Regions from separate parts of the Pantoea sp. At-9b genome, predicted to be linked through region 3. Evidence: predicted binding sites of a transcription regulator. Region 3 holds the regulator's gene; each other region holds the start of a gene.

Region 1 (7,973 bases), 1.4 Mb from region 3:
ATTGGCGCGCATAAGATGCGAATATCTTGTGCCTGATAAACAACGGTTATCACTGAGTTACTATGCCTGCTAACTTAAAATTGCATCAGCTCCGCGCCTTTGTGGACGTAGCTCGTCAGGGCAGTATCCGCGCGGCCAGCCGTCTGTCAGGCGTATCACAGCCTGCGCTGACTAAATCGATTCAGGAACTGGAATTGGTACTGGGGGCGCGTTTATTTGAACGCCGCCATCAGGGCGTTACCCTGACCGATATCGGTGATAACTTTTTTCGCCATGCCAGTCTGGTGCTGGAAGAACTGCGCGTGGCGCAGGAGGATATCCAGCAACGGCTGGGACTGGCGGGTGGCAGGGTGAATATTGGCGTGGGTGGCAGCATCGCGCGTACCGTGATGCCGCAGGTGATCAATCATTTTCACCGCGAATATCCGCTGGTGAAAGTCCGTATTGTTGAAGGTCAGCTGGTGGCGATGGTGCACGAGTTACGTCAGGGAGAGCTGGATTTCACCATTAATACTTACGACCAAAGCCATCTCGATCAGGAACTGACCTACGAACGACTGATGGAGCGTGATTATCAGGTGGTGGTGCGCAAGGGGCATCCGATGGCCCATGCGCGCTCGCTGGCGGAGTTGCAGCACTGCGACTGGACCATGCCAACGCCACAGGGCAGCTATTATCGGCTGCTGCACGATATGTTCGGTGAGCGCGGGATGGCACCCAAAATCGTCGTCACCTGCGAAACCTTTATGGCCTGCACCAGCCTGGTGGCAAAGACCGATTTCGTCAGCATTATCTCGCGTGATGTGATTGAAGACCCGACTCATGGCGGCCAGTTGGTGGCGCTGGAGCTGGATGATCCGTTGCCCAAGGCGAATTTTTACCTGATTCAGCGTAAAGACACGGCGCTGACGCCGATGAGTGCCTATATGGCGCAGCTGTTTCGCCGCTATTGTCAACAAAGGTAAGAGTGCGGCCTGGCTCGCGTCCTGTTTTGCAGGTAGCCACTACACTTGGCATCGGGCGTTCACTGTGGAGAACAGACCATGCAAATTACACCTTATTTGTTTTATGACGGGCGCTGCGAAGAGGCTATTGCATTCTACCTTGAGGCGGCTGACGGCGAGTTGCTGTTTAAAATGACCTTTGGCGATATGCCGGAAATGGAATCTACCGACGGTTGCCCGTCTGGAATGACCTTTCCGCCGGAACATATCATGCACGCACATCTGCGCATCGGGCAGGGCGAAATTATGTTGAGTGACGGTAATCGTGAGGCGCATTACAGCGGCTTCGCGGTGAGTCTCTCCACGCCGGATGAAGCACAGGGTAAACGTTGGTTTGAGGCGTTATCTGCCGGTGGTCAGGTGACGAAAAGCTGGGAGCCGACGTTCTGGGCAAATGGTTTTGGTATGTTCACCGATAAATTCGGTGTGCCGTGGATGGTGAATGCGTATAAGCCACGGATATGACTGCAATTTACCCTCACCCTAACCCTCTCCCGCAAGCGGGAGAGGGAACAGATCGAGCATGGTGTGCTATCTCTCTCCCGCAAGCGGGAGAGGGAACAGATCGAGCATGGTGTGCTATCTCTCTCCCGCAAGCGGGAGAGGGAACAGACCGAGTATGGTGTGCTATCTCTCTCCCGCAAGCGGGAGAGGGAACAGATCGAGTATGGTGTGCTATCTCTCTCCCGCAAGCGGGAGAGAGAGCAGATCGAGCATGTTGCACTACCTCCCTCTCCCGCTTGCGGGAGAGGGCCGGGGTGAGGGTTAGGTCAGAAGTTGTAACCCACAACCAGGTAGTAACCCCAGCCGGTTGATTTCACTTCAAACGGACCGTTGCCAAAGTTCAGCTCCTGGCCATCCGCCCATTGTCCACCGTTGTGGAAATAACGCGCCACGGTAGAAACGTGCCAGTGGTCGTAGTTCAGCGACAGAATGTGGCTGGACGCGATCGAGTTGCTGGTACGGGACGGACCGGTTTCGTCACGCAGATCGGAACCCCAGTCAAAGTTGGTGAAGCCGATATAGCTCAGCTTACCGCCCCACAGTTCGGTAATTGGCACAAAGTATTTCACTTTGAAGCGATAACCATCCCAGCTGTTTTCGTTCGCCGCACCGTAGTTCTGCCACTGGTATTTGGCGTACACGTTCAGTGACAGGCCAACATCAGAATGGGTGTCGATATCGGTGCCCAGACCCATGTACCAGGTGTTCTGGCGCTGCGACGCGTTGCGACCCATGTCGTAGATGTAGTTGTTGGCAAAATACCACTCTTTAAACGGACCGAATGCCAGGCTGGTGCCGGTCAGCTTATCGATGGAGAAACGCGGCTCAATTTCCATGAACAGCGGCGAACCGTGGTCGAAAATGCCGTTAGCGTTGCTGTTGCCCAAACCGAAGAAGTTGGTCAGATCGGCGTAGCCGTAGAAATCAAACCAGTCCTTTTTGGCAAAGGCTTCGTATTCCAGATACACATCGTTATTAAACTGTGGTCCGAAACGGGTGTGGTAGCTGCCGACGACGTTGACGCTCTGGTGCCACCAGTCGGAGAGGTATTGCGGGTTGCTGTCTGCTGCTTGCGTTGCGCCGGTCCAGCTGCTGGCCAGTAAGGCCCCTGCTATCAATGCTTTATATTTCATTATCGTTAACCACATGCTCGTGATCGCCGCAAAAATGCGCGATCGGTGTCAGTCGATCCCAGGGGTGGGCGGTGAATTGTTTTAAGCCGGTCTGAGCCGCCGGTTTTTAAAGCTCGCGTAGGGTGCCTGTAACAGTCCGATAGAAAATAGATTTTGATCACGTTTGTCAAAAAGTGTTGCAATTCCATTCACCAAAAATGTGAGTTATGTCACATAAATGTCATGAATCGAACGGAACCCCGCAACCGTTTACGTTGTCGCGTTTGTCGCAGAACGTTCAGAATGGGCAAATAGCATAACGGCGCGAGGCAGCGCGCCGTTATGGATGAGGATCAGGCATTAAGGGAGGGTGACACGTACCTGCAAACCGCAAATTTTACCCTGCGGATTCAGGCAGTTTGACAGCGCAACCTGGATACGGTTTTTTTGCGCCACGCTACGGACAATGGACAATCCGAGTCCACTGCCCTGCGCCTGTACATCGGGCGAACGGGTAAAGCGGTCAAACGCGCGTTCAATAAAGCCTTCCGGCATACCCGGCCCGTTATCAACAATATCCACCACGGTGTGGTTGCCGACGCGATGCAGTAGCACATCCACCAGACTCCCTTCAGGGGTATGCAGCATGGCATTGCCGATCAGGTTGTCAAACAGACTGCGTAAATCAGAGCGGCTGGCCTGGATACGGTAATGGGTGGTGCCGTTAAAACCGATATCGATGCCACGCTTATCGGCCACCACCATCAGCTGTTCAATGCTCTCCTTCAGCAGGTCTTCCAGCTCAATATTTTCTACCGTGGCGACCACCGACTGATCTTCCTGGCGCGAGATGTTCAGCAATTGCGTCACCAGATGGCGAGTACGCGTGACACCCGCTTCCAGCTGATCAAACTGGCGACTGGCCTCACCCGGCTGAATATGCTGCCGCAGGTTTTCCAGTTGCAACGTCACCGCCGTGACCGGTGTCCGCAACTCATGTGCGGCATCTTCGAGGAACTGTCGCTGTGATGACCAGGCGGCGCGCAGTTTATCAAGCAGGGAGTTATAGGCCGCGACCAACGGCAGGATTTCGTCAGGCAGGCCATCCGGCGGTACGCTGTCGGGATGCAGCGTCTCCTGGGCGGCAATCTGGCGCGATGCCACGCGTAAATCGCGCGTAATGGCACGTACCACCAGCCAGATCACCAGCAGGGAGAGCGGCATCATTAAAATCAACGGAATAATGGCGGATAGCGCGCGTTTTACCATCACGCTCTTCATATAGCCGATGTTGTAGAGCACCTGAATGGAAGCGATTTCACTGCCGGGTTCACCGGGGCGATTGAAGACGCGCCAGTCGCAATCTTCACAGTCCCCGATTTTGACGTCACTCCAGCCCTTTTTCGTTTGCAGCGGCGCATTTAACTCCGGCCAGGAACTGGCGCGTAGCTGGTCATTGTCATCCCACAGCTGCACCACATAGGCGCTTTTGAGCTTGTCGGCGTTGAGCATCAACGGCATCAGCGCGGGGATGCGTTTGCTGCTGGCCCAGGCATCGGCGATCTTCGCCAGCTGATCGTCTTTCATATTGCCGATCATGTCGCCGTAGCAGCTGTAAAAATAGGAGGTGACACCGCCGATCATCGCCAGATGCATAACCAGCAGGGTAGTCAGCAGTTTGTTACGTAAGGAACGCATAAAGGTGAAGGGTTTCATATTGCAGGGACTCGCCACCCCAGGCCGCGCACGTTGCGAATCACTTCGTTATCCAGCTTGCGGCGCATGCCGTGAATTAAGACATCAACCGCATTGCTGGTCACTTCTTCGCCCCAGCCGTAGATGCGGTTTTCCAGTTGTTCGCGCGACAGAATGGCACCCGGACGCTCCAGCAGCGCATAAAGTAGGGCGTATTCACGTGCGGTAAGTTGCTCGCGCTGCCCTTTGTACAGCACTTCACGCGTCATCATATCGAGCTGCACGTCGCCGCTGCCTAACAGGGAATCCGCCGCACCGTGACGACGTCGGGTAATCGCTCGCATTCGCGCCAGCACCTCTTGCAGATCAAAGGGTTTGAGCAGGTAATCATCGGCACCACTGTCGAGACCCTGGACGCGTTGGGCAACGGTATCCCGTGCGGTGAGCACCAGCACCGGCGTCATATCGCCACGGTTGCGGGCGCGACGCAATACATGGATGCCATCTTCACGCGGTAAACCGAGGTCGAGCAACACGCAGCTGTAGCCGCCTTCGGTCCAGGCATTGGTGGCAAACACCCCATCGCGTACCCAGTCCACCGACCAGCCTGCGGCCTCCAGCGCCTGCTGCAAGTTAGCGCCAATCATTTCATCATCTTCAACCAGCAGCACACGCATGATGTCCTCCCCAATGTATGAACAAAGTGTAGCGCTGGAAAATTAGCGCAGAATTACACCCGTTTTCCCCTTTGCTAATTCTGCGCTAATTTTCCGCTAATTAAGGGATAAATTTAACGCGCTAAAGTGGCTTCACTGGACATCACGTCGTATCAGGAGGAGCCATGAATCAGAGTCAATTTATCCGTAGTTTGCTGGACTGGATAGAAGACAACTTAGGACACGATTTGCATCTGGATGAGGTAGCACGCCGTTCCGGGTATTCCCGCTGGCATCTGCAACGTCTGTTTCGACAGCACACCGGATTTTCACTGGCCGAATACATTCGCCAGCGCCGGTTGACGGAATCGGCGTTGACGCTACTGAACAGTGATGAGGCGATCCTGCAGGTGGCGATGAGCTACGGCTTCGACACGCAGCAGGCTTATACCCGCACCTTTAAAAACTATTTTCGTGTCACCCCGGGTCAGTTGCGTCGTCAGCGCCGCGTTGAACCGGATCGTCTGCTGTTTCCGCTGGCGGTGGCCAGTTGAGTCGCTTACCTGATTTCCCGTCGTCCTGTCGTCGCGGGAAATCAGGTGCTATTCCGCACTAATCCTTTTAAGCTGCTGTTCTCCCTTACTCTGCCGGTTATGGACAATGGACAACAGCGACAATCTCACCGCCATGATGCTGTTTGCGCGCGTGGTGGAACGGCAAAGTTTCAGTGAAGCGGCCCGCACCTTGGGTGTATCCAAATCCTATGTCAGCCGTGAAATCGCCCGGCTCGAAGTCCGTCTCGGCATCAAGTTATTGCAGCGCACCACGCGCAAAGTGGCGCTGACGGAACTGGGTCAGGCCTATTATCCCTTTTGCACCCGTCTGCTGGATGAAATGCATCGTGCCGATGCGTTTGTACAGCAGGTGCATCAGTTGCCGACCGGCAATGTGCGTTTGCAGGCACCGGTTACCTTTGGTTGTCAGTGTGTGGTGCCGACGTTAAACCGGTTTATTCGCCGCCATATCCATATCAATGTCGATCTTGAATTGACCGATCGCGTCAGTGAAGACCCTGCATGTCACGCGGATGTGGCGATTGTCATTCGTGCGCGAGCGCCGGAAACCCCTGATTATCGCGAATTGAGCACCATCGACTGGGGCTTATACGCCGCCCCGGATTATCTGGCCGCCCATCCGCCTATCGATCATCCGGAAAAACTCACCCGCCACGATCTGCTGCTGTTTCACGGCCCGGCGCATACTGCTGCGCTGCCGTTTCGCCGTGATAAGCAGCGGCTGGCGTTGGATGTTCGCAGCCGCTTCCGTGCCAATAACAGCATGGCACTGCTGAATGCCGCGCTGGCAGGGACCGGGATTGCCTATCTGCCTGCGTATATGACCCGTGAGGCGTTGGTTCGTGAGGAGATTGTGCAGGTGCTGCCGGAGTGGCAAATGGACCGTCTGCACAGCTATTTGTTACTGAAAACGCAACCAGAACCTTCCTCGCCGGTGACGCTGTTGTGCGATGCGCTGATCACTGCCTTGGGTGAGAACTGATTGTTGCATTTTGGCAACAATAGCGTGCTGCATGGCAAATATTCCGGGCGCTCTGTTTTCCACCGGATACCGCTGTTAGCCTGAATATCAGCTTAAAACAGGGATATGATCATGCAGCAACCTCCAACGGCGTTAGCGCCCGAACAGCAACACTGGAAACGCAATTTATTCGTCTGCGTACTCGGTTCTTTCAGCACCATTGCGGCGATGACGCTGCTGCTGCCGTTTTTACCGCTGTATGTGCAGCAGCTCGGCGTGCAGGAACCGGCAGCGATTGCTCGCTGGTCGGGGGCGGCGTATGGCGCAGCCTTCCTCAGCGCTGCGATCACCGCGCCGCTGTGGGGCAAACTGGCAGATCGTTATGGCCGCAAGCTGATGCTGATCCGTGCCAGTTTGGGCATGGCGGTTGCCATGTCGCTGATTGGTATGGCGACTGCGCCGTGGCAACTGGTTGCATTGCGCCTGCTGACGGGTTTGCTGGGGGGATATGCCTCTGGCTCCACCATCCTGGTGGCGGCACAAACACCGAAAGAGCAGACCGGCTGGGCGCTGGGTATGCTGTCGTCCGGTATTATGGCGGGTAACGTGGTGGGGCCATTGCTGGGTGGGGTGCTGCCGCCGTTGATTGGCATTCGTCATACTTTCTGGCTGACCGGTGCGGTGATTTTTCTCGCTTTCCTCGCCACCACGTTCTTGCTGAAAGAAACGCCGCGTCAGGCAAAAAAAGCGGTGCAGAACAGCAGCGTCGAAGAGAAAGCGGCGAACTTACCGGTGGTGCGTTTGATGTGGTTATCCGGCATGTTGCTGATTTTTGCCAATATGTCGATTGAACCGATTATCACGCTGTATGTCGGGCAGTTTGTCAGTGGCGATCACGCGATTACCGCCACCGCCGGTCTGGTGATGTCGGCTGCTGCGCTGGGTAGTATTCTTTCGGCCCCGCGTCTCGGGCGGCTGGCGGACCGTATCGGTCATGGCCGGGTACTGATTTATGGTTTGATCGCTTGCGCACTGCTGCTGATCCCTCAGGCGTTCATTACCGCAGCCTGGCAACTGGTGGTGCTGCGTTTCCTGATGGGAATGGCATTGGGTGGATTGATGCCGTGTGTCACGGCGTTGATTCGCCACAATGTGCCGCAAACGCAGGTGGGGAAAATGCTGGGATACTCGACATCGGCGCAGTATGTCGGTCAGGTCAGCGGTCCGTTGTTCGGTGGTTTTGTTGGCGGGGCGTTCGGTATGCGTCCGGTGTTTCTGGCAACCTGCGTGATTATGATGCTGTGTGCGCTGCTGAATGCGCGGGTGTTGCGGAAATCGTAATTCGATAAAACATGCGCGATAAATCGCGCCGCTACAATTCATGCACTGGCCTGTAACGGCGCGATTTATCGCGCGGTTTTAGCCAAATTGCAGATATAAAAAAGGCGGACCGAAGTCCGCCTGAT
Region 2 (7,973 bases), 1.3 Mb from region 3:
TCGGCAAACACCGGTACGCGCGCCTGCAAAATAATCGGTCCGCCATCCAGCTCATCGGTGACGAAATGCACCGAGGTGCCATGCTCTTCGTCGCCATTTTCCAATGCCTGACGATGAGTATGCAGGCCGGGATATTTCGGCAGCAGGGAAGGGTGGATGTTGACCAGACGATCGTGATAATGCGCGACAAATCCCTGGCTGAGGATACGCATATATCCCGCCAGTACTACCAGATCCGGGGCGTAAGCATCGATCTCCTGCATCAGCTGGCGATCAAAGGCTTCACGGTCAGCAAACTGACTGGCGGCCAGCGCATGCGTCGGAACACCGGCTTCCTGCGCACGGGTCAAACCCAGCGCTGCGGCTTTATTACTGAAAACGGCAGCGACGCTGCCGTTAATACGCCCGCTTGCGCAGGCGTCGAGGATGGACTGAAGATTGCTACCGTTACCGGAGATCAGTACAACCAGTTTTTTCATGGGTTGATGACCACACGCTCTTCAGAGTCAGAGGCTTTGATCACACCGATTTTCCACGCCTGCTCGCCTGCGTCGGTCATCAGCTGTACTGCTTTATCAGCTTCAGCGGCACTCAGCGCGATCACCATGCCCACACCACAGTTAAAGGTGCGATACATTTCGTGACGGCTGACATTACCGGCCTGCTGCAACCAGTTGAACACGGCCGGCCACTGCCAGCTGCTCTCTTCCAGCACCGCCTGGGTGTTGTCCGGCAGTACGCGCGGAATATTTTCCCAGAAGCCGCCACCGGTCAGGTGCGCAATCGCGTGCACATCGACCTGTTCGATCAGGCTAAGGATGTTTTTCACGTAAATGCGGGTCGGGGCCAGCAGGTGGTCAGCCAGCGGCTTACCTTCCAGCTGTTTGGTTTCCGGGTTGGTCTGGCTGACTTCGAGGATCTTACGTACCAGCGAGTAGCCGTTGGAGTGCGGGCCGCTGGAACCCAGCGCGATCAGCACATCGCCATCCTGCACTTTCGAGCCGTCGATGATCTCGGATTTTTCCACCACGCCAACGCAAAAGCCGGCCACGTCGTAATCTTCACCGTGATACATACCTGGCATCTCTGCGGTTTCACCGCCAACCAGCGCACAGCCTGATTGCAGACAGCCTTCAGCGATACCGGTGATCACCGAGGAAGCGGTGTCGACATCCAGTTTGCCCGTCGCATAGTAGTCGAGGAAGAACAGCGGCTCCGCGCCTTGTACCACCAGATCGTTCACGCACATCGCCACCAGATCGATACCGATGCTGTCATGGCGCTTCAGATCCATCGCCAGACGCAGCTTGGTGCCGACGCCGTCGGTGCCGGAGACCAGCACTGGCTCGCGGTATTTCTGCGGCAGCGCACAAAGCGCGCCAAAGCCGCCCAATCCACCCATCACTTCCGGGCGGCGGGTCTTTTTCACTACGCCTTTGATGCGGTCAACCAGAGCGTTACCAGCGTCAATATCAACACCGGCGTCTTTGTAGCTGAGAGAGGTCTTGTCGGTCACTGCGGAATCCCCACGCGAGTTGCGGTTGGTGGTTAAAATAAAGCGGCGTAATTCTACCAGCGCAGGCAAACGTTTGCGAGTCCCATCTCACGCCACCTTTGCACGGCACCGCTTTTTCGCTAATCCTTAATCTCAGATCGTGGAAGGCGTTGTATTGACCAATGACATATGGCGCAGCGGGAAAAAGGCGGTATAATCCCGCGATTTTTTTTTAGCTCAACTCAATTCCGGGAGAACAATCATGAAGATCGTGGAAGTCAAACACCCGCTGGTCAAACATAAACTGGGCCTGATGCGTGAGCATGATGTCAGCACTAAGCGCTTCCGCGAACTGGCGTCAGAAGTCGGCAGCCTGCTGACCTATGAAGCCACTGCCGACCTGGAAACCGAGCGCGTTACGATTGAAGGCTGGAATGGCCCGGTTGAAATCGAACAAATTAAAGGCAAAAAAATTACCGTCGTACCGATTCTGCGTGCGGGTCTGGGCATGATGGAAGGGGTGCTGGAGCACGTACCCAGCGCGCGTATCAGCGTAGTCGGCGTCTACCGTGATGAAGAGACGCTGGAGCCGGTACCGTACTTCCAGAAACTGGTCTCCAACATTGAAGAGCGCATGGCGCTGGTGGTTGACCCGATGCTGGCGACCGGTGGCTCGATGATCGCGACCATTGACCTGCTGAAAAAGGCCGGTTGTAACAGCATCAAGGTGCTGGTGTTGGTGGCGGCACCGGAAGGGATTGCCGCGCTGGAGAAAGCGCATCCGGATGTTGAACTCTATACCGCTTCAATCGACAAGGGCCTGAATGAGAAGGGATACATTATTCCTGGCCTCGGCGATGCCGGTGACAAGATTTTCGGAACCAAATAAATAAAGCAGCCGGCCAGAGAGTCGGCTTTTTTTTGGCAAAAATGCACTACACAACTCAAGGGGATCACTGAATGACTCGTCGCGCCATCGGCGTTAGCGAACGACCGCCGCTACTTAAAACCATTCCACTCAGTCTGCAACATCTGTTCGCCATGTTTGGCGCAACCGTGCTGGTGCCGATTCTGTTCCATATCAACCCGGCCACAGTGCTGCTGTTCAACGGTGTCGGTACACTGCTGTATCTCTTTATCTGTAAAGGGAAAATCCCGGCCTATCTCGGCTCCAGCTTCGCCTTTATTTCTCCGGTATTGCTGTTGCTGCCGCTGGGCTATGAAGTGGCGCTCGGTGGCTTTATCCTCTGCGGCTTCCTGTTTTGTGTCGTCGCGCTGATTGTGAAAAAAGCAGGCACCGGCTGGCTGGACGTGATGTTCCCCCCTGCGGCAATGGGGGCGATTGTTGCGGTGATCGGCCTTGAGCTGGCGGGCGTGGCGGCCAACATGGCTGGTCTGCTGCCTGCTGAAGGGACTGCACCTGATAGCACCACCATCTTTATTTCGATGGTAACGCTGGGTGTTACCGTGTTTGGTTCGGTGCTGTTCCGTGGCTTCTTCGCCATTATCCCGATCCTGATCGGTGTGCTGGTGGGTTACGCACTCTCTTCCTTTATGGGAATCGTTAACTGGTCGTCGGTTGCGAATGCGCCCTGGTTTGCCCTGCCGACTTTCTATACTCCGCGTTTTGAGTGGGCGGCGATGTTGACCATTCTGCCTGCGGCGCTGGTGGTGATTGCTGAGCACGTCGGCCACTTGGTAGTGACGGCGAATATCGTGAAAAAAGATCTGATCCGCGATCCGGGTCTGCATCGTTCTATGTTCGCCAACGGCCTTTCCACCATGATCTCCGGTTTCTTTGGGTCAACGCCAAACACCACTTACGGTGAAAACATCGGTGTTATGGCGATCACCCGCGTCTACAGTACCTGGGTGATCGGCGGGGCGGCAATCCTGGCGATTTTGCTCTCCTGCGTGGGCAAACTGGCCGCCGCGATTCAGGCCATTCCGGTGCCGGTCATGGGCGGTGTGTCGCTGCTGCTGTACGGGGTGATCGGGGCTTCCGGTATTCGTGTACTGATTGAATCCAAAGTGGATTACAACAAAGCGCAGAACCTGATCCTTACCTCAGTGATCCTGATCATCGGTGTGAGCGGTGCCAAGGTGCATATCGGTGCCGCCGAGCTGAAAGGCATGGCACTGGCAACCATCGTTGGTGTGGCGCTTAGCCTGATCTTCCGCGTAATCAGCCTGTTACGTCCTGAAGAAGTGGTGCTGGATGCTGAAGAACAGCGCCATTCCTAAGCGCGTTTGCCGGGCAGGGAAGCCCGGTTCATCTCTGGCAAGGATCGTGATAGACTTGCCGCGTTTTCTGCCCGTTCATACGCTGAGGTGCTTCTGAACACGCCGGCACAGCTTTCATTGCCACTTTACTTACCTGATGACGAAACCTTTGCCAGCTTTTGGCCAGGGGAAAACCCGTCCCTGTTAGCCGCACTTCAGGGTGCGTTGGTGCAGCAACACGGCAGCTATCTCTACTTCTGGTCCCGCGAAGGCGGTGGTCGCAGCCATCTGTTGCACGCGGCGTGCGCCGAGATGTCGGCTCGGGGTGAGGCGGTTGGCTATGTCCCGCTGGATAAACGCACTTGGTTCGTGCCGGAAGTGCTGGAAGGTATGGAACATCTGGCGCTGGTCTGCATCGATAATATCGAGTGTATCGCCGGGGAGGCGGAGTGGGAGATGGCGATTTTCGATCTCTACAATCGCATCCTGGAAATCGGTAAAACGCGTTTGCTGATCACTGGCGATCGTCCACCGCGTCAGCTCAATCTCGGACTGCCGGATCTGGCATCGCGCCTCGACTGGGGGCAGATCTACCGTTTACAGCCGTTGTCGGATGATGACAAATTGCAGGCGATGCAGCTGCGAGCCGGGATCCGTGGCTTTGAATTGCCGGAGGATGTCGGGCGCTTCCTGCTGAAACGCCTCGACCGCGAAATGCGGACTCTGTTTGACACGCTGGACCGGCTGGATCGCGCCTCCATCAGCGCACAACGCAAACTCACCATTCCTTTTGTCAAAGAAGCGCTGGGGCTTTAAATAATCTCCAGTACCGCTTCCGGCGGGCGGCCAAGACGCGCCTGTTCACCTTTAATCACAATCGGGCGTTCAATCAATTTGGGATGCTCGACCAGCGCCTGTATCAGCTGATCCTCGCTGAGACCGGGTTCGGCTAACTCCAGCGATTTATACAGATCCTCTTTGCGACGCATCAGTTCGCGTGCGCTCGTCATACCCAGTTTTTTCAACAACGCTTTGAGCGTGGGCGCGTCTGGTGGTGTTTCCAGATACAGCACCACTTCCGGCTGCACGCCTTGCTGTTGCAGCAGCGCCAGAGTTTCGCGGCTCTTGCTGCAACGTGGATTATGATAAATGGTCACCATGATTAAGATCCTTTTTGATACTGTTGGAAGCGTTTTTGCAGCTCACGGAATTGGTCGATGCGTGCATCATAACGAGCCTGTTTCAGGCTGCCGAGCGGCACCTGGGCGCTGGCGCTGCTCAGTGCTCTGATCGCCTGATCCATCTGACCATTCAGCGCCAGCCCTTCTGCGCGTGCCGATAATTCTTCATCTTGCAAGCCCTGGGCCGCCGATGCCTGTGCCAACAGATCCCAACCGTTCGGATCGTTCGGGTTTGACCAAGTGTAACGATGGAGAATGCGGCTGGCGTTGGCCGGTTGTTTGGCCTCAACGTAGGCATTGGCGAGGTTAATCTGGATCACCGGATTGCTGTTGCTGCCTTTGGCGCTGCTCAACAGATTGATGGCCTGCTGCGGCTGATTCAGGCCAATATCGATGTCGCTCATGATATCGAGAAACCAGAGGTTATCCGGCTGTTTGGCCAGCATCGGCGCGATAATTTTCTTCGCGTTTTCAAAGCTTTTTGCCTGCAAAAACTGCACGGCTTTGCCATATTGCGACGCCTGTTGCTCGCGGGCATTACCTTTAGCGTATTGATCGAGCAAGTCATCGGTCAGCTGATTTTGACCGGTGGAATACATGCCAAGGGCACGCACTTTTGCCATATAGAAATCCTGCGAAGACTGCACCACTACCGGGCGCATCTGGTTGGCGCGGTTACGCGCATCCGCCAGGCGGCTATCGGGCAGGGGGTGGGTCAGCAGAATTTCCGGGGGTTTGGATGAGAAGCGGCTCTGATCAGCCAGTTTTTGCAGGAAATTCGGCATCGCCTGGGGATCAAAGCCGGCGCGTTGCAACACCTGAATGCCGATGCGATCCGCTTCCTGTTCATTGCTTTGTGTAAAGCTGATCATGCCCTGCTGCGTACCGGCGAGGGTGCCCATCAAACCGGCCATACCCGCCTGCGGGTTCGCGATCGCCAACAGAATCGAACCGAGAGCGCCGACCCAGGTGAGCGGGGCATTGCGTTTCTGTTCTTCCATCGCACGTGCCAGGTGGCGCTGCGTCACGTGGGAAATTTCGTGCGCCATTACCGATGCCAGCTGGCTTTCGTTGTCGGTAAAACGGAACAGCGCCGAATGCAGCACCACATTGCCGCCAAAGAAAGCAAAGGCGTTCAGTTCATCATTCTGGATCAGGTAAAAATGAAACGGCGTCCGGACTGAATCGGCGTGGGCCACCAGTCGCTGTCCGAGTTGATTGATATATTGATTCAACAGCGGATCGTTGATCAGTGGTGCGCTGGCACGTAATTGCCGCACATAGAAATCGCCAATCTGCAATTCCTGATTAATCGACAGCGTGGCACCAGCGGTGGTGCCCATATCGGGTAGCGAGTCGCTCACGTCAGCTCTGGCACTCAGCGCAGGCGTGAGAAGCAGCGCAGGAATAAGGGCCGCCAGCGCTGATTTCTTCAACCGGTTAAACATGCCTTGATCCTGTAAAAAGTGTCCGAAAATTGGACCGTTAAGTGATGCAAATGTTCTGTCATCGCGTTCAGTTAACGCACATTCCGTCGCGGCGCGACACTGACCCTTTATCTTAACCACGCGCAGCTGACAAGCAAGCAGCGTAAGGGAAGGTGATGAATGCAAAATGTTGCTGTGACAGGTGGATAACAGTAGCAAAAATTTGAATAAGGCAACCTGAATATCTACAGGTTGTTTTCGGTTGGCTTAGATTAAAGATGCGTAAAGTTACTCAAAATAATTGAATGTGGCATGATTTTTTCCAGGTTTACTCTGAAAAACATCTGATGAAACGCCATACTGGCCCGATTTATCCATCGACGTTGTTTATCATGACGCAAAAGGTTAAACGCGGCACTGCATATTAAGATGGTCATATTTTAAGTCGGTGATTGTCATGACAATCGCGGTGCCTGGCAAAACTTCCGACCAGCCATTTTTCAACTCCTCGCGCTGACTCCATCAAGGTTGTTATTCAATTAGCGTTACTCATTATTTTTCCTGCAACTAAACCGCGCGTGGTCAGCGAATCCGCCTGCTTTAGGCGTTGTCCTGGTGTGGTATAGATAACGTACTTTGTTCAAACGGACTGTGAATGCTTGCCGGAGAGTCTCTATGCGTACTGTTGTCTCCTGGACCCTGATAGCGATTGTTGGGGGCTTTGTCGGAGCTGTCGTCAGTCGAAGCGATGATATCTATCAACGGGTGATGAACCACTTTTCTGCGCCCCCCGTCGACCCGGAAGGCTTCTGGAGCACCCCGGGTATTGAAGGGTACGGCAAGATCCATTACGAACCCGATGCGGCCTTTAAACCGGTGCCCGGATTGAGCAATAAAATCGTCTTTCAGCTCACCAAAAACGAAGGGGATATTGCCCGTCCTAACCTCGGCCTGGAGCGTGTGGCAAGGGTGGTGAACTTGTATATCGCCTCTGGCGTACCGGCCGATCAGCTGCACTTCGTGGTGTCGGTCACCGGGGATGCCACTCCGGCAATGCTGGATAACACGCATTTCAAACAATTTTATGGCACCGATAACCCCAATCTGCCGCTGATTGCGGAACTGAATAAACAGGGAATAAAGGTGTCGGTGTGCGATCAGTCGGTGGCGTTTCATCACTATCCCAATGACTGGATCGATAAATCGGTAATTCACGCGCTCTCCAGCCCGACGACGGTGTCGACGCTGCAAAATCAGGGTTATGCGTGGTTGCAAATGTAACAGGCATTTTGGTGATGGTTGAGGAGAAGTGAAATGCGTCCAGCGACATACATTGTTGTAGCAGCACTGGCCGGTTTTGTGGGCGGCAACGTGCTCCAGCTTCCCGAACTTGTCGATAAATTCAGCGACAAGTTTGCGGACAAGAAAACCGAACCGGCTGATTTCTGGAGCACGCCAGCGATCGCGGGTTACGGTAAGATCCACTTCGTCAACACGCCTGCATACAATCCAGGCAGCACGCCTGGATTGAGCAATAAAATCGTGTTCCAGATTAACCGCAGTGAAGGGGATATTCGCCAGCCGAACCTCGGACTGGAACGTGTCGCGCGTGTGACCAATCTTTATTACGCCGCCGGTGTGCCGCTG
Region 3 (7,973 bases):
CGCTGCAACTGGGCGCGAATGCGGTTATCAGTGCCTACGCCCGCTGTCTGAAAGACGTGGCCGCAGAACAACCGTTGCCTTATGGTCAAACGCCGCAGCAACTGGCGCAGCGCTGTTATTTGTTATGGCTGGGTGCCAGCCTGCAAAGCAAAATTTCACGAGAGCCAGGGCCAATCAGTCTGGCACTTGAAACCATTGAACAGTGGCTGAATAGCCACTGATTTTAAAAACCGCAGTTTCTAGACGACCGGTCTAATACAGGAGTCAACATGGCGAGTAAACAGCTGTTCTCCCCACTGAAAGTGGGTGCGATTACCGTACCTAACCGCGTTTTTATGGCACCGCTGACGCGTCTGCGTAGCATTGAGCCAGGCGATATCCCGACACCGCTGATGGCGGAGTATTATCAGCAGCGCGCCAGCGCCGGGTTGATCATTACCGAAGCCACGCAAATTTCTTTCCAGGCGAAAGGCTATGCAGGTGCACCGGGGTTGCATACCCAGCAACAAATTGCCGCGTGGAAAGCAATTAACGAAGCCATTCATGGTGCGGGTGGACATAGCGCGGTTCAGCTGTGGCATACCGGCCGTATCTCGCATAACAGCGTGCAGCCCAATGGCCTGCCGCCCGTCGCGCCTTCAGCGCTGGCTGCGGGTACGCGCACCTCACTGCGCCATGCCGATGGCAGCGTCTATCGTGAAGATACCTCACTGCCGCGTGCACTGAGCATTGCTGAAATTCAGCAGATTGTGGCGGATTTTGGCCAGGCAGCCGCCAACGCACGTGAAGCGGATTTTGATCTGCTGGAGCTGCACTCTGCACACGGTTATTTGATGCACCAATTCCTCGCACCGGGATCAAACCAGCGTACCGATGAATACGGCGGCTCGATTGCCAAACGTGGTCGTTTCGCGCTGGAAGTGGTCGACGCAGCCATTGCCAACTGGTCAGCAGACCGTATTGGTATCCGTATTTCACCGATTGGTGCCTTCCAGAACCTGGAAAATGGCCCGGATGAAGAAGCCGCCGCGCTGTGGTACATCTCTGAACTGGGTAAACGTAAACTCGCTTATCTGCACCTGTCAGAACCAGACTGGGCAGGCGGTCAGCCTTACAGCGATGCATTCCGTGAGAAAGTGCGCGCCCTGTTCCCCGGCGTGATCATCGGTGCCGGTGCCTATAGCGTAGAAAAAGCGGATGACCTGATTCAGCGTGGCCTGATCGATGCCGTGGCCTTTGGCCGCGATTTTATCGCCAACCCGGATCTGGTGGCGCGTCTGCAACAAGATGCGCCGCTTAACCCACAACGCCCGGAAAGCTTCTACGGCGGTGGTGCGGAAGGCTATACCGATTACCCGACCCTGTAAAATCTCCCCCACTGCCGCGCCAATGTGCGGCAGTGCTGTTTTTTCGTAGCGTTAACTCGCTATACTTAGCCTTTGTGCTTTTTAAAAGAGGATGTTATGCGTTTACTTCACACTATGTTACGCGTTGGCGATTTACAGCGTTCCATCGACTTTTATACCCGTGTGCTGGGCATGCGTCTGCTGCGTCAAAGCGAAAACACGGAATACAAATACACGCTGGCTTTTGTCGGTTACACCGAAGAGAGCGAAGGTGCAGTGATCGAGCTGACCTACAACTGGGGCGTGGAGAGTTATGATCTTGGCAACGCCTATGGCCATATCGCGCTGGGTGTGGATGATGTTGCTGCCACCTGTGATCGCATCCGCCATGCCGGTGGTAAAGTGACGCGTGAAGCCGGTCCGGTAAAAGGCGGCACCACGGTGATTGCGTTTGTTGAAGATCCCGATGGCTACAAAATTGAGCTGATCGAGAACAAACATGCCGGACACGGCATCGGCAACTAACGTTGTTTGCCCGGTCAGCCTGGACTTTTACAGGCTGGCCCTCCTCTGCTGCTGCACCCTCCCGCGATTTTTGCCATAATGCGCGCTGCCCTTTTATTGCTATGAGATCCTGATGTCTGAATCGAACGCCTTAAACGCTCTCCATCAACGCTTTCGCGGCTTTTATCCCGTGGTGATCGACGTCGAAACGGCCGGTTTTAATGCCAAAACCGACGCCCTGTTAGAAATCGCGGCCACCACCTTGAAGATGGATGATGACGGCTGGCTGCACTGCGATGAAACGCTGCATTTCCACGTTGAACCTTTTGAAGGCGCGATTCTTAACCCGGAAGCACTGGCGTTTACCGGGATTGATCCCAGCAACCCGCTGCGTGGCGCGGTGAGCGAGTATGATGCATTGCATGCCATTTTTAAGATGGTGCGCAAAGGGATGAAAGACAGCCATTGCAACCGTGCGATTATCGTGGCGCACAATGCGACCTTCGATCATAACTTCCTGATGGCCGCAGCAGAACGTGTGGGTCTGAAGCGCAATCCGTTCCATCCGTTCGCTACTTTCGATACCGCCGCATTGAGTGGGCTGGTGTTAGGTCAGACAGTGTTGGCAAAAGCCTGTAAGGCGGCAGGGATGGATTTTGATAGCACTCAAGCGCATTCTGCCCTGTACGATACCGAACAAACCGCCATTCTGTTCTGCGAACTGGTGAACCGCTGGAAGCGTCTGGGAGGCTGGCCACTGGCGTACAGCGACGACCTGTCGGAAGAAGACGCCGCCGAGTGACCAAAAGAAAGGCCGACAATTGTCGGCCTTCGCTTTTATTCTGCTTCTTTATACTTCTCAGCAGTTTCTTTAATCAGCGGCTGAAGTTCACCACGCTGGAACATCTCTACAATGATGTCGCAACCACCGACCAGCTCGCCATCAACCCACAGCTGCGGGAAAGTCGGCCAGTTGGCGAATTTTGGTAACTCAGCACGGATGTCCGGGTTTTGCAGGATGTCGACATACGCGAAGCGCTCACCACAGGCAGACAGAGCCTGTACCGCTTGTGCAGAGAAACCGCAGCTTGGCAGTTTCGGCGAACCTTTCATGTACAGCAGGATCGGGTTTTCTGCGATCTGGCGCTGGATTTTCTCAACAGTACTCATTATTGCCTTCCTTAATTCCTCACTTCGTGTTTGTTTATTGTAGCGACTTCACCCCCGCACTGAAAACGGGATTTTGCGGTCCGGGCACATCAATCGCCATGTTTGTTAAGTTCCAGTGCCATAAATAACATTTTCATATCATGAATAAGCATGAACCGATTAATAATTAGCAATATTTCTGCTGGGTTAACCAGCTGAAATCGCTCATTTTTGCCCCATATCAACTCTGCTAACAGATTAATGGAAAAATGCCTTACCTTTTGGAAAAAAACTGGATTAGAATCATCTCGGCGCTGATCATTGATCAGATTTTTCTAACATAGCCGCAGGCTGTTTTCTTCAGACTGCTTAACCTGTAACCGGACTATGCGTTTACTCATTACGCTTTTTATGCTGGCTTTCGCCCAACTGTTTTTTAATGTGGCTTCTGCGTCACCGCATGCGCCCATCAATGCCAGTTTGCATAACGCAGAGAAGAAAAGTGCGCGTGAAGATGAGCGTCGCAAACGACGTCCGGTAAAAACCAGCACGAAGAAATCCCGTCTTGCCACCAGTGTTCAGAAGCTAAAACTGAAAAAACAGCCGAAAACGGAAACGGCGCTGCACAAAACCACCCGCAGCAAAAAATCTCTGCTGAAGTCACCGTCTAAAAAATATGGCCACCAGCGCACCGCCAAAAGAGCGGAGAAGCAGGATGATGGCGGCGATCTGACCACCATCAAGATGAGCAACTCCCACCGTCAGCGCTATCAGAAAGCCCGTGAAACCGCCATGAACAAACTGATGGGGCAGATTGGCAAGCCTTATCAATGGGGTGGCACCTCACCGCATACCGGTTTCGATTGCAGTGGCCTGGTGTGGTACGCCTACAAGGATCTGGTCAAATACAAATTCCCCCGCACCGCCAACGAAATGTACCATCTGCGCGATGCGGCACCGATTAAGCGCGATATGCTGGAGAAAGGCGATTTGGTGTTCTTCCGCATCAATCATCGCGGCACCGCTGATCATGTGGGTGTTTATCTCGGCAATGGCAAATTTATCCAGTCACCGCGTACCGGTAAAGACATTCAGATCAGTGCGTTGGGTGAGGACTACTGGTTGAAACATTATGTTGGCGCTCGCCGGATGATGACGCCCAAAACCATCCGCTAACCCGCCGCCCGCGAGCAGAAAAAGCCGGACTGATTTTTCAGATCCGGCTTTTTTTATTAATGAAGGATCGCGGTGAAGCTGAACACGATAATCATTAACAGCGCGCCCACAGTGGTAAACAGCGCCAGTTTCAGGTCGGTACTCATCACAACTCCTTAGTCACATTAATTGAAGGGTTATCGTAATTTTGTCACAGCCCCCGGCAAAAATCTCGTCTTATCCGCGCCAGCTTGCTAGAATCGCCGCCTTTCGTTGCGCAACAGATTTTGCGCACGCTGTGTTTGCGGCAAGTTAAAGTGTTATTGACTGAGTGTTAAGGTCTTTTTCTTCGCCATTTGCCCCGAAAATCGGGGCGTAAAACCATTAGCAGACGCAAACGTTTAACAATATACTTATCAGTTAGTTGCGATAAGCCCGGGAGTACCATTTTCATGGCAACAATTAAAGATGTGGCGAAACGCGCCGGTGTCTCCACCACCACGGTTTCGCATGTCATCAACAAGACGCGTTTTGTCGCGGAAGAGACGCGTAACGCCGTATGGGAAGCGATCAAAGAGCTGCATTACTCGCCCAGCGCCGTGGCGCGCAGCCTGAAAGTCAACCACACCAAAACGCTGGGACTGCTGGCGACCTCCAGCGAAGCCCCCTATTTCGCCGAGATTATCGAAGCAGTGGAGAACCATTGTTTCGACCGTGGCTACACGCTGATCCTTGGCAACGCGCATAACGATCTGCAAAAACAGCGCGCTTATCTGTCGATGATGGCGCAGAAACGCGTCGATGGCCTGCTGGTCATGTGTTCTGAGTACCCTGATGACCTGCTGACCATGCTGGAAGAGAACCGCAACATCCCGATGGTGGTGATGGACTGGGGCGCATCGCGCGGCGACTTCACTGATACGGTGCAGGATAATGCCTTCCAGGGCGGCTATCTTGCGGGTCGTTATCTGATCGAACGTGGTCATCGCGACATTGGTGCCATCCCCGGGCAAATGGAACGTAACACCGGCGGTGGCCGCCATGCGGGTTTCATGCAAGCGCTGAATGAAGCGGGTATCAACGTTCGGCCGGATTGGATCGTGCAGGGCGACTTCGAACCGGAGTCCGGTTATCAGGCGATGCAGCAGATCCTCAATCAGAAGCAACGTCCGACTGCCGTGTTCTGCGGCGGCGATATCATGGCGATGGGCGCGATTTGCGCTGCGGATGAGATGGGTCTGCGCGTGCCGCAGGATATTTCCGTGATCGGCTATGACAATGTGCGCAACGCGCGTTATTTCACTCCGGCGCTGACGACCGTGCACCAGCCTAAAGCTCAACTGGGTGAAAAAGCCCTGGAGATGTTGCTGGATCGCATCACCAGTAAGCGTGAAGAACCCCAGACCATTGAGGTTCAGCCCACGCTGATTGAACGCCGTTCCGTCGCTGACGGCCCGTTCCGCGATTATCGTCGCTAAGCCTCCGTTTCGCTCAGCCATTCCTGGTTGAGCGTTTCGGCATCACCGAGATAGCTCAGCAACCAGCCTAATGCCGGTGAGTTGCGTTGTTCCGACCAACTGACACAACACGGGCTATCCGGGAATGGCGTGGGTAACGCTAATTCGGTCAGTGCACCGCTATCCAGCAACGGTCGGGCTAAATGGCCCGGCACCATGCCGACGCAGAGTCCGGCAAGCAGGCAGTCAAGGCCGGTTTCCCATTCCGGCACCACCAGCCGACGCTGATTATCCAGCGTCCATGTCATACGTCGCGGCAACGCCCGCGAGGTGTCTTCCAACACCAGCGAAGGCCAGGCGCGCAGCGTTTCGTCGTCCAGCCGTGCGCTTTGCGCCAGCGGATGTTCGGGGCTAACCACACAGCGCCAGTTCAAGGCCCCCATATCCTGAAACGAGAAACGTCCACCGACCGGGATCGCTTGGGTCGCACCAATTGCCACATCAACCCGCCCGTCCGCCAGCGCATCCCAGACGCCATTGAACACCTCATAGCTGATAATCAGCTCCATGTCGGGAAAGTGACGGTAGAAATCCCTGACCAGTTGCCGGGTACGCTGCGGCTTCACAATACAATCTACCGCGATACTGAGCTGCCCACGCCAGCCGTTCGCCAGTTGCTGACACTGTCGCCGCGTCGCCAGCATTTTTTTGATAACACTGCGCCCCTCACGGACAAAATGCTCCCCTGCCGCCGTCAATACCACTTCCCGATGCTGACGTTCAAACAGCGGCACGGCCAGCCAGGTTTCGAGCTGACGTACCGTATAGCTGATGGCAGAAGGCACCCGATGCAGCTCCTGCGCCGCTGCACTGAAACTGCCGGTGCGCGCCACCGCATCTACCACTTCAAGCGCGTATTCAGACCACATTTTTCTGCCTGCAAATTTTTTGATAGCAACGCGCAAATATTAGCGTTTCACAAAGCCCGGCGCACGCTTTTACACTCCTCCGCGTTCAACCTGTCTAAAGAGAATTACCAATGTTGTCATCAAAAGGATTTCTGCCTTACCTTGCTTTACTCAGCATGCTGGGCTTTCTTGCTACGGATATGTACCTGCCGGCATTCGGTGCGATGCAGCAGGATTTTGCCACCGCACCGGGTACCATCAGTGCCAGCCTGAGCCTGTTCCTTGGTGGGTTTGCCTGTGCACAGGTGTTCTGGGGACCGCTGTCTGACCGCTTCGGTCGTAAACCGATTCTGCTGGCGGGATTAGTGATCTTTGCCCTTGGCTGTCTCGGCATGTTGTGGGTGACTGACGTTCGTTTGATGCTGGCGCTGCGTTTTGTGCAGGCAGTCGGCGTCTGCGCGGCGGCCGTGAGCTGGCAGGCGTTGGTGGTCGATCGTTATCCCCAAACTCAGGCCAACAAAGTTTTTGCCACCATTATGCCGCTGGTTGCCTTGTCACCGGCGCTCGCCCCGTTACTCGGAGCCTGGCTGATGGGGCATTTTCACTGGCGCAGCATCTTCCTGCTGCTGACCATCGTCACCCTGGTCTTGCTGATCGGCACTCTGCGCCTGACCAATCCCGTGCGCACACCAACCGCCCAGACCTCCCAGCCAGGCTGGCTGGCGCTGCTGGCGTCACGCACCTATAGCGGCAACGTGCTGATTTACTCCGCCTGTTCCGCCAGCTTTTTCGCCTGGCTGACCGGTTCTCCCTTCATCCTCGCCGATGCAGGGTTGTCTCCGGCGGATATTGGTCTGAGCTACGTGCCGCAGACCATCGCCTTTCTGATCGGCGGGTTCGGCTGCCGTGCACTGCTCAATCGTTTTCAGGGGAAACAACTGCTGCCGTGGTTGCTGGTGATCTACAGCCTGAGTATCTTCGGCCTGTTTGCGGTGGCGCAATTTTCCGCGCCGGCGCTGTGGGCATTGCTGTTGCCGTTCTGCGGCATGGCGCTGGCAAACGGCGCAATCTATCCGATTGTGGTCGCCAGTGCCCTGCTGCCCTTCCCTCAGGCGACCGGCAAGGCCGCTTCGTTGCAAAATCTGCTGCAACTTGGATTGTGCTTTGTAGCCAGTCTGGTGGTGTCTGCTGGATTGCAGCAAGCGCTGCATAGCACCAGCCTGGTGATGCTTGCCACCGTTGCACTCGCCTGGGCCGGTTTCGGCTGGCAACGAACCGCAAACGCACAAAGTGATGTTGCTCACAACTCCTTAGCCTGCGAAGATAATCACTGAGGCAACGACTTTAGTTAGCAACCTAACGATAAGTCGTTGAACATTGACCCACGGAAGCATATACTGCGTGGGTCAGCATTTCTGTAACAAATCAATAACATAATTGTATTAATATTAAGC
Region 4 (7,973 bases), 1.5 Mb from region 3:
GAAGCTCTACGTCACTCAGCCCACCATCAGCAAAATGCTGCGTCAGCTGGAAGAGGAGCTGGGCTGCACGCTGCTGCTGCGCGATGGCCGTAAGCTGCACCTTACCGATAGCGGCCAGGCGGTTTATCAACGTGGGCTGGCGATTTTGCAGGAGTTTCACCAGTTGGAAGCCGAGATCGGCGACATCAACCAGCTGAAGACCGGCGAGCTGCGGCTGGGTATTCCGCCGATGGTAGGGATGCAGATTGCCGGTTCCATCTCCGCCTTTCGCCGCCGCTATCCAGGCGTTGAGCTTAAAATTGCCGAGTTCGGCGGCCTGACGGTGCAGCAGGCGGTGCTGGATGGTAGCCTCGATATTGCGTTAACAGCACTGCCGGTGGACGCGGATTTGCCGCTGAATACGCTGGAATTGATGCACCATCCGTTGTGCGTCCTGTTGCCACGTACCGCCCCGTGGCTTAATCGTACCCATCTGGGCCTCGGTGAACTGGCGGAACATCCGTTACTGATTTTCAACGAAGAATTCTCCCTCAATCGCCAGCTCATGAAGGCCTTTCAACGTCTCGGGCTAACGGCGAATATTGCTGTCCGCAGTGGTCAGTGGGACTTTCTGGCGGCGATGGTACAGGCGGAAATGGGGCTGGCTATCCTGCCAGAGCCGATTTGCCAGCGCCTGGATAAGCAATCGCTACTGTGGTTGCCGCTGGAGTCGGAACTGAAGTGGAGTCTGGGATTGATCTGGCGGGAAGGCAGCTATTTGTCGCGTAGCGCTCAGGCCTGGATCGCCTGCTGTCGTGAGCACTGGCCGGATAATGCGCCGCGCATCTCGGTCTGATGCGCGGCGCAGTGGTTACTCTTCTTTCTCGATCAGCAACGCTTCCAGCAGGTCGAGATCGCGCAGCAATTTCTGCATGGTTTCGTTGGAGATTTGCTGGGTGGCGCGCAAATGATACACCTCAGCACGTTCCGCCCTGATCGCCGTCAGGCGGAAGCGGCGTTCAAGGTTTTCCGCAAACAGCGCCTGCTCCAGCTCCTCTTTACCCACCACGCGACGACGCAGATTACCAATCACCCGCAGGCTCACCTCTTTTAGCAGCTCAGGATCAATGTTCTCTTCGGTGTCTTTTTCCAGCCGCTCTTCCATCTTGTGCAGGCTGTCAATCGCCACGCTGGCCATCGCGGCACGCGCGCTTTGAACTTCACGGCGATGGCCCGCTTTGTCGGTGCTCTCCATGCCACGCAGCAGGATGGGCAGCAACACCACGCCAACCAGCAGCGAAAACAGGATCACGCCGGTTGAGATAAACACCAGTTCATAACGCGCCGGGAAAGGGTCACCGTTACTGAGGAACAGCGGAATCGACAGCACACCGGCGAGGGTAATCGCCCCACGTACCCCGGCGAACGAGGCAATCAGCAGTTCACGCAGCGAGTAACTGGCAAACTCCAGCGGCTTTTTCTTGAGGAAACGCAGGCTGGCACGTTTCATCATCCACAGCCAGCCAAAACGCACCACCATCAGCGCGGCATAGACCAGCACGATGTCAGTGAACAGCATCCACAGTTCAACATTAGGATCGGCATTCGCCTGTGCCACCGAGGCTTCAATGATGTCAGGCAGTTGCAGGCCGAGCATCAGGAACACCATGCCGTTGAAGACAAACTCCAGCATCTGCCAAACGCTGTTAGCACGCAGGCGCATCGCCAAGGGTGCCTGACGGATAATGCCGGAACGGGTGATGGTCATCCCGGCCGCCACCGCCGCGAGGATGCCGGAAACACCGAGATGTTCCGCAATCAGGTACGAGGCAAACGGCAGCAGCAGCAGTAATACGGTCTGGGTGGCCGGGTCATCACCGCTCCAGCGGCTCAGCAGACGCAGAGAACGGCCATACAGCCAGCAGACCGCGACACCGGCCACCAGGCCACCGACCGCGACTTTGAGGAATTCGACGCTGGCACCGCCCCAGGTGAAGACCATGGTGCCCATCGCCACGGCGACTGCAAATTTGAGTGACACCAGGCCAGATGCGTCGTTCATCAGGGCTTCGCCCTGCACAATCGACATGATTTTTTTCGGAATGCGCCCTTCCCCGACGATCCCGGACAGCGCCACTGCATCGGTCGGTGACAGCACCGCCGCCAGCGCAAAAGCCGGAATCAGCGGGATACCCGGCACCAGCCAGTAAATCAGATAACCGATACCCACCACGGTGATCAGCACCAGCACCAACGCCAGCCCGATGATCTCGCGTCCGTGATGCAAAAATTCGTTAATCGGTGTTTTCCAGCCGTCAGCGAACAGTAACGGCGGAATGAACAGCACCAGAAACAGTTCAGGATCAAAATCGACATGCAGACCAAAGGTCGGCCAGGCGAGCATTGCACCGGCAGCGATCTGCACCAACGGCAGCGGGATTTGAAACGGCAAGATGCGTGCCGCAACGCCAGACAGCGACACAACCAGTGTCATGATGAGAATGGTGAAGAAGATTTCCATGCTTTCCTTAGGCGAATCATTTTCGTTAATGCGATGTTGGAGCAACGGAAAGTGTAAAACAAAATGCCGCACGACTGGGAAACCGGTCGTGCGGCAAGGCAAGGAAAGCGAATAATTCGGATTTCAGGAAAATTTCAGGTCAGATGGCCCAGCCACCGGCGTAAAAAGCCACCAGTGCCACAGCAATCACCACCGTACCGATATTCAGCTTGCGCCATTCACCGGCAAACAGGCGGCCAATCACCAACGCGGCGAAACCGAGCATAATGCCGGTCACGATGTTGCAGGTCAGCACGATAAATACCGCCGTCAGCAGGCCAGACATGGCATCGACGAAGTCCTTGAAATCGATTTTCGCCACGTTGCTCAGCATCAGCAGACCGACATACATCAGCGCCGGTGCGGTGGCATACGCCGGCACCAGATACGCCAGCGGCGACATAAACAGAATTACCAGGAACAGCAGACCCACTACCACCGCCGTCAGGCCGGTTTTACCGCCCGCCGCCGTACCCGCCGCCGATTCGATATACACCGCTGCCGGGGAAGCCCCCACCAGACCGGCAAACAGACTGCTGATGGAGTCGGTGGTCAGGGCGCGGCCACCATTAATGATCTGGCCCTCTTTATCCAGCAGATTGGCCTGACCGGCCACCGCACGGATGGTGCCGGTAGCATCAAACACCGCCGTCATCACCAGCGCCAGCACCGTTGGCAATACCGCCGGTTTGAGCGCACCCATGATATCGAGGCTGAACACCAGCGACTGGCCGCTGGCATCTTTCAGGCTCGGCATGGCAAACAGCCCCTGGTATTTCACCGCCGGGTCAAAAATCAGCCCAACGATCGAGATCGCCACAATGGTCAGCAAAATGCCGCCGGGAACACGACGTTTTTCCAGCCCGAAGATCGCCGCCAACCCCACCAGCGCCATAATGACCGGGAACGAGGCAAAGTGGCCCAGCTCAACCGGCAGACCCGCCGCCGGATTTTTTACCACCAGGCCGACGCTATCCGCAGCGATCAGCAGCAGAAACAGGCCGATACCGATACCGGTACCATGTGCAATACCCATCGGCAGGTTACGCAGAATCCACGCACGGATGCCGGTAACCGAAATCAGGGTGAACAGCAGGCCCATCAGGAACACCGCGCCGAGCGCCACCGGTACGCTAATGTGCTGGCCGAGTACCAGACTAAACGCGGTAAATGCCGTCAGTGAGATCGCACAGCCAATTGCCATCGGCAGGTTGGCCCACAGCCCCATGATGATCGAACCGAAACTGGCGACCAGGCAGGTGGCGACAAACACCGCCGTCGGCGAGAAGCCCGCTTTGCCGAGCATCCCCGGTACCACGATAACGGAGTAGACCATCGCCAGGAAGGTGGTTAACCCCGCCAGCACTTCCTGACGCACGCTACTGCCGCGTGCTGAAATATTGAACCAGCCGTCCAGTTTTCCACCGGCCGGGCGAGATTCGCCAGACATAATTAATCCTCTGAATTTTTTGTGTTGTGAGTGGCCGCGCGACTGACGTTTGCCTGCCATCCTGGTGCACGTTTCTCCACTGAGAAACAACGCAAACGTTTACGTAGTCGCGTATTTCTGGTCGTAAAAAGGGGAACACAGAAAAAAGGCAAACGATTATCCGGTGATTGGCCTGAGATTTTCAACTGCTAATCTACATAGATACAGGATAATCCTCATTGCATAACAGAAATGCAACGTAGTTCCGCTGCCTCACCGTTTGCCAGATGCAACGGAAAGGACTGGAAAATCTAGGGATTTCCCCAGTGACTTTCGTTGCGCAACCAAGTGATAGCCGGGTTGCGCAACATGATTATTGGCTGAAATTGATCGGGCCACCCTGCTCAATCGCCCGCTGCCAGGCGGCACGCTGTTCCAGTCCCTCCAGCCAGAGCTGGCTGGCGGGCATATCACGCAGGCCAGAGCGGGCACGCATCGCCAGCAGCGGAAAACTCATCTGAATATCAGCGATGCTAAAACGATTGCCCGCAAAATATGGATGCTGACTCAGGTGATGTTCAATCACATCACCATGTAAGGTCAGTTGCTTATTGAGCCAGGCTTTCTGGATACCGGCACTGAAAGCCTTACCCGCCGGACGTAACAGCCAGGGCACCGGTTTTTTACCCAACTGTCCAAACACCAGCTTCATCACCAACAACGGCATCAGCGACCCCTCGGCATAGTGCAGCCAGTAACCTGCTGCAATCTGCGCATCCTCATCAGACAGCTTCAACCGATATTCGACGTCATATTTGTCGGCCAGATATTCGAGGATCGCGCCAGATTCCGCCAGCACGCGATTGCCATCGGTGATCACCGGAGATTTGCCCAGTGGATGGACTTTCTTCAACGAGTCCGGTGCCAGCAATGTGCCTTCACGTTGGTAACGTTTGATCTGATAAGGCACCGATAGCTCTTCCAGCAGCCACAGCACCCGATGTGAGCGCGAATTTTCAAGATGGTGAACGGTGATCATCATGGCTTCCTGACCAATGGTTTGACCAGTAAGTATAGATGATGTCACCTCAGCGTTTCTGCTCGTCCTGTTGCGGATCGAGTAAAACCGCCCCTGAACCTTGCTCGCCTAAACGGTCGCCCGGGTTGCGGAGTGGGCAGTCACGCATCGACAAACAACCACAGCCGATACAACCATCGAGATCATTGCGCAGTCGCGTCAGGGTTTCGATACGTTTATCCAACTCTTCACGCCAGTGCTGTGTCAGCGCATCCCATTCCTGGGTCGACATGCGTTTATTGGCGGGCACATGCATCAAACTGTCGCTCACCGTCGCGAGAGGAATCCCTATGCGTTGCGCGATTTTAATGATGGCCACCCGGCGCAGCACATCACGGCTATACCGCCGCTGATTACCGTTATTACGCGTACTGGAGATCAATCCTTTGGTTTCGTAAAAGTGCAAAGCCGATACCGCCACGCCGCTGCGCTTCGCCACTTCACCCGGTGTCAGCACCGGTTTCGGGTAGTTGCGTTCTTTTTTCATTTGGCTCTTTACCTCAAGTTAACTTGAGGAATTATACTCGCTCCCCATTGAAACTTCGAATCTCTACTCAGAAGGATGTGGTTATGATGCAAGAGGAAATCATTCATTCACTGACTCACTGGATCGATCAGAATCTGGATAAAACCCTGTCGATTGATGAAGTAGCGGCTAAATCAGGTTATTCCAAATGGCACCTGCAACGTATGTTCCGTACCGTGACGAAACAAACGTTGGGGGGTTATATCCGCGAACGTCGCTTAACGCTGGCCGCTGAGGCTCTGCGCCAGACGCAACGTCCGGTATTTGATATCGCTATGCAGTACGGTTACGACTCACAACAAACCTTTTCCCGCGTTTTTCGCCGTCAGTTTTCGCAAACGCCGACCGCGTATCGCCACACCATGCGCCGTCAGGCGATGATCCAGCGTCCACGCCTGGTGAGCTTTGATTGCAGCGAGAATATGGCCAGCTTTACCCAGCGTACCACCGGCGAGTGCTGCCCGGTGCGCTAACCCTGCCTGCGCGCCCCGAGCGGGCGCTCCCTGCCTTGCTTAAAATCGCGCGATAAATCGCGCCGCTACCTCTCTATGCGTCATGCCTGATTCGCGCGGTGTTTCTGCCGATATCGATAAAATTTTTTCTACCATACCAGGTATAAATTTTGTTCAAAGTTTCAAATCGGGTGATATAATGTGACCCAAGTCACAGTTTAATGCGTAGTTCGACGGCCTGAAGGGCCTCCCTGACCTTCCTTCTCTGCCGCCAGTGATGTCCGTCGAATGTCAGGGATGTTACTGATTCATAGAGGTTCGTTGCAGATGGCTACTTTAACCACCAGTCTTATCGTTATGCGCTGGGAATTGCTGAGCGCAGTAATGATGTTTTTCGCCAGCACCCTGAAAATTCGTTTTCGTCAGAACAGCCACCATGTGATGGCACTGATGTGCGGTGGAATCGGTCTGGGTATGTCCTGCTGGTTTGTTACCGGCCTGATGGGGATCACCCTCAGCATGGAAAATCTGCATAACTTCATGGAAATTTCCAAGAATGCCTTTGTCGAAGTGATGAGCCAAACGCCAGCCGACTGGCCGATGCCTTAATCGCTGCCAATAAAAAACCCCGCATCGCGGGGTTTTTTATTTGCTGTGTGATTTCAAACTTTCTTCAATACGGCCGGGATGTTGACATCCGCTACCGTTCCATCCGGTGTCTGCGCACCAAGACGGTCCTGAATCCACATATCACCCATCATCTGATTAAGTCCACGATCCAGCCCGGTGACCATCCCGGCTCCCGGCGTAAAGGTCAGTTCACCAAAATAAACCTGCTGTTCGTGGATATACCAGTCAACGCGCACATAATCGAAATCACTTGCCAGCTTCTTACTCAGCACTAACGCGTGTTGTAACGCGGCCATTTGCGGCGAAATATCCAATCCGGTATCACGAATCTTATGGTAGGCATCGTTTAAGTTGTTCACATAAAAATTCATAGAAAGCAATGGATTACATCGATTATAAATCACCTGAAGCACATACTCGAAATTGCCATCACGTTTATTGAACATGTGGAACTTGTAATCAACCGGCACGTTTTTCCCGTCACCAATGTACTTTTCCACCAGAATGCGTGGCTTGATGTAACGGTAATGAATCTCACGCGCCTCATCCGCATAGTCTTTTTTCAACCAGGTCTGGCATTTGCTGATGATCTGCTGCTTCTTCAACGCATCCGGCTCGTCTAACAGGATCTCGACCATATTCGAACCGTGATTCGGCTTGATCACCGTATTCTTCCAGCTTGCCATCGTATGCAGCGTATGGGGATCACTGGTTTCATACACCAACGGAATCAGATACTCACTCCCTACCTTCTCAGCAATGTAATCGCGCACCGAGTATTTATCCGACAGGCGACCATAGTTCAAATAATCGCCATAGACAAACTTGCGATACAGCACCTTCTCATTAAACACCTTGGGCTGACGCAAATTCGGTAACCGACGAAATCTACGAAAGTAGTACAGACGGTCCTGGTAAGCCCAGGGCATTTTTTTGATGAAATACCGCACACTTCGTCTGAGTTCATCTTTCAACTTGAGCATATCTAACCTCATTTGTAGGTTTTGTAGTTGAGCGAGGAAACTTGAATCTTAAAAATGGCGCCATTTCTGAAGAAGTAATTCATTACCGTCAGGGACAGAAGTTCGGTAATGAAAACGCTCCAGGCGGCCCCCATGATGCCGTAGCCCTGGATCAGCCACCACGAAAGCGGCAGACTGATGGCCATCAAGCAGATAATTTTTCTAAGCAGATAATTAAATCCTCCTTCCTTGACCATGTAGCGATACGCCACCGTTCCCATCGCCGAAAAACTGGATGCTATCGACAACACCGTAATAAGACTTCCCGACTGCGTGTATTCGTGACCGTACAAAGCA

Evidence for each region. The regulator PurR, encoded in region 3, represses purine synthesis genes. The targets are predictions, from matches to a motif close to CANGCAAACGTTTGCNTG.
Region 1: PAT9B_RS01845 (nucleoside-specific channel-forming protein Tsx) is a predicted target of PurR. The motif match lies at 2,880-2,897, and genes of this name have one in related genera.
Region 2: purM (phosphoribosylformylglycinamidine cyclo-ligase) is a predicted target of PurR. The motif match lies at 1,579-1,596, and genes of this name have one in related genera.
Region 4: PAT9B_RS01665 (NCS2 family permease) is a predicted target of PurR. The motif match lies at 4,078-4,095, and genes of this name have one in related genera.

Annotation. Positions count from the first base shown of each region.
Region 1 covers NC_014837.1:424,996-432,968, forward strand. Annotated here, with positions in the region: gene PAT9B_RS01835 (LysR family transcriptional regulator) at 63-965, shown strand; gene yjdN (VOC family metalloprotein YjdN) at 1,044-1,469, shown strand; gene PAT9B_RS01845 (nucleoside-specific channel-forming protein Tsx) at 1,775-2,641, opposite strand; gene PAT9B_RS01850 (HAMP domain-containing sensor histidine kinase) at 2,981-4,336, opposite strand; gene PAT9B_RS01855 (response regulator) at 4,333-4,992, opposite strand; gene PAT9B_RS01860 (helix-turn-helix domain-containing protein) at 5,157-5,525, shown strand; gene PAT9B_RS01865 (LysR family transcriptional regulator) at 5,632-6,528, shown strand; gene PAT9B_RS01870 (MFS transporter) at 6,640-7,848, shown strand.
Region 2 covers NC_014837.1:3,174,549-3,182,521, reverse strand. Annotated here, with positions in the region: gene purN (phosphoribosylglycinamide formyltransferase) at 1-479, opposite strand, end outside; gene purM (phosphoribosylformylglycinamidine cyclo-ligase) at 476-1,516, opposite strand; gene upp (uracil phosphoribosyltransferase) at 1,758-2,384, shown strand; gene uraA (uracil permease) at 2,456-3,739, shown strand; gene hda (DnaA inactivator Hda) at 3,827-4,534, shown strand; gene arsC (arsenate reductase (glutaredoxin)) at 4,531-4,878, opposite strand; gene PAT9B_RS14595 (M48 family metallopeptidase) at 4,881-6,347, opposite strand; gene PAT9B_RS14590 (DsrE family protein) at 7,002-7,607, shown strand; gene PAT9B_RS14585 (DsrE family protein) at 7,641-7,973, shown strand, end outside.
Region 3 covers NC_014837.1:1,862,452-1,870,424, reverse strand. Annotated here, with positions in the region: gene PAT9B_RS08575 (TetR/AcrR family transcriptional regulator) at 1-221, shown strand, start outside; gene PAT9B_RS08570 (alkene reductase) at 270-1,367, shown strand; gene gloA (lactoylglutathione lyase) at 1,464-1,871, shown strand; gene rnt (ribonuclease T) at 1,984-2,652, shown strand; gene PAT9B_RS08555 (Grx4 family monothiol glutaredoxin) at 2,688-3,023, opposite strand; gene PAT9B_RS08550 (C40 family peptidase) at 3,387-4,175, shown strand; gene PAT9B_RS30570 (YnhF family membrane protein) at 4,232-4,321, opposite strand; gene purR (HTH-type transcriptional repressor PurR) at 4,607-5,632, shown strand; gene punR (DNA-binding transcriptional activator PunR) at 5,629-6,540, opposite strand; gene punC (purine nucleoside transporter PunC) at 6,651-7,853, shown strand.
Region 4 covers NC_014837.1:375,646-383,618, reverse strand. Annotated here, with positions in the region: gene PAT9B_RS01675 (LysR family transcriptional regulator) at 1-835, shown strand, start outside; gene PAT9B_RS01670 (Na+/H+ antiporter) at 851-2,500, opposite strand; gene PAT9B_RS01665 (NCS2 family permease) at 2,640-3,989, opposite strand; gene PAT9B_RS01660 (glutathione S-transferase family protein) at 4,342-5,007, opposite strand; gene soxR (redox-sensitive transcriptional activator SoxR) at 5,057-5,533, opposite strand; gene soxS (superoxide response transcriptional regulator SoxS) at 5,617-6,045, shown strand; gene PAT9B_RS01645 (YjcB family protein) at 6,352-6,633, shown strand; gene PAT9B_RS01640 (ATP-grasp fold amidoligase family protein) at 6,687-7,637, opposite strand; gene PAT9B_RS01635 (polysaccharide biosynthesis C-terminal domain-containing protein) at 7,646-7,973, opposite strand, start outside.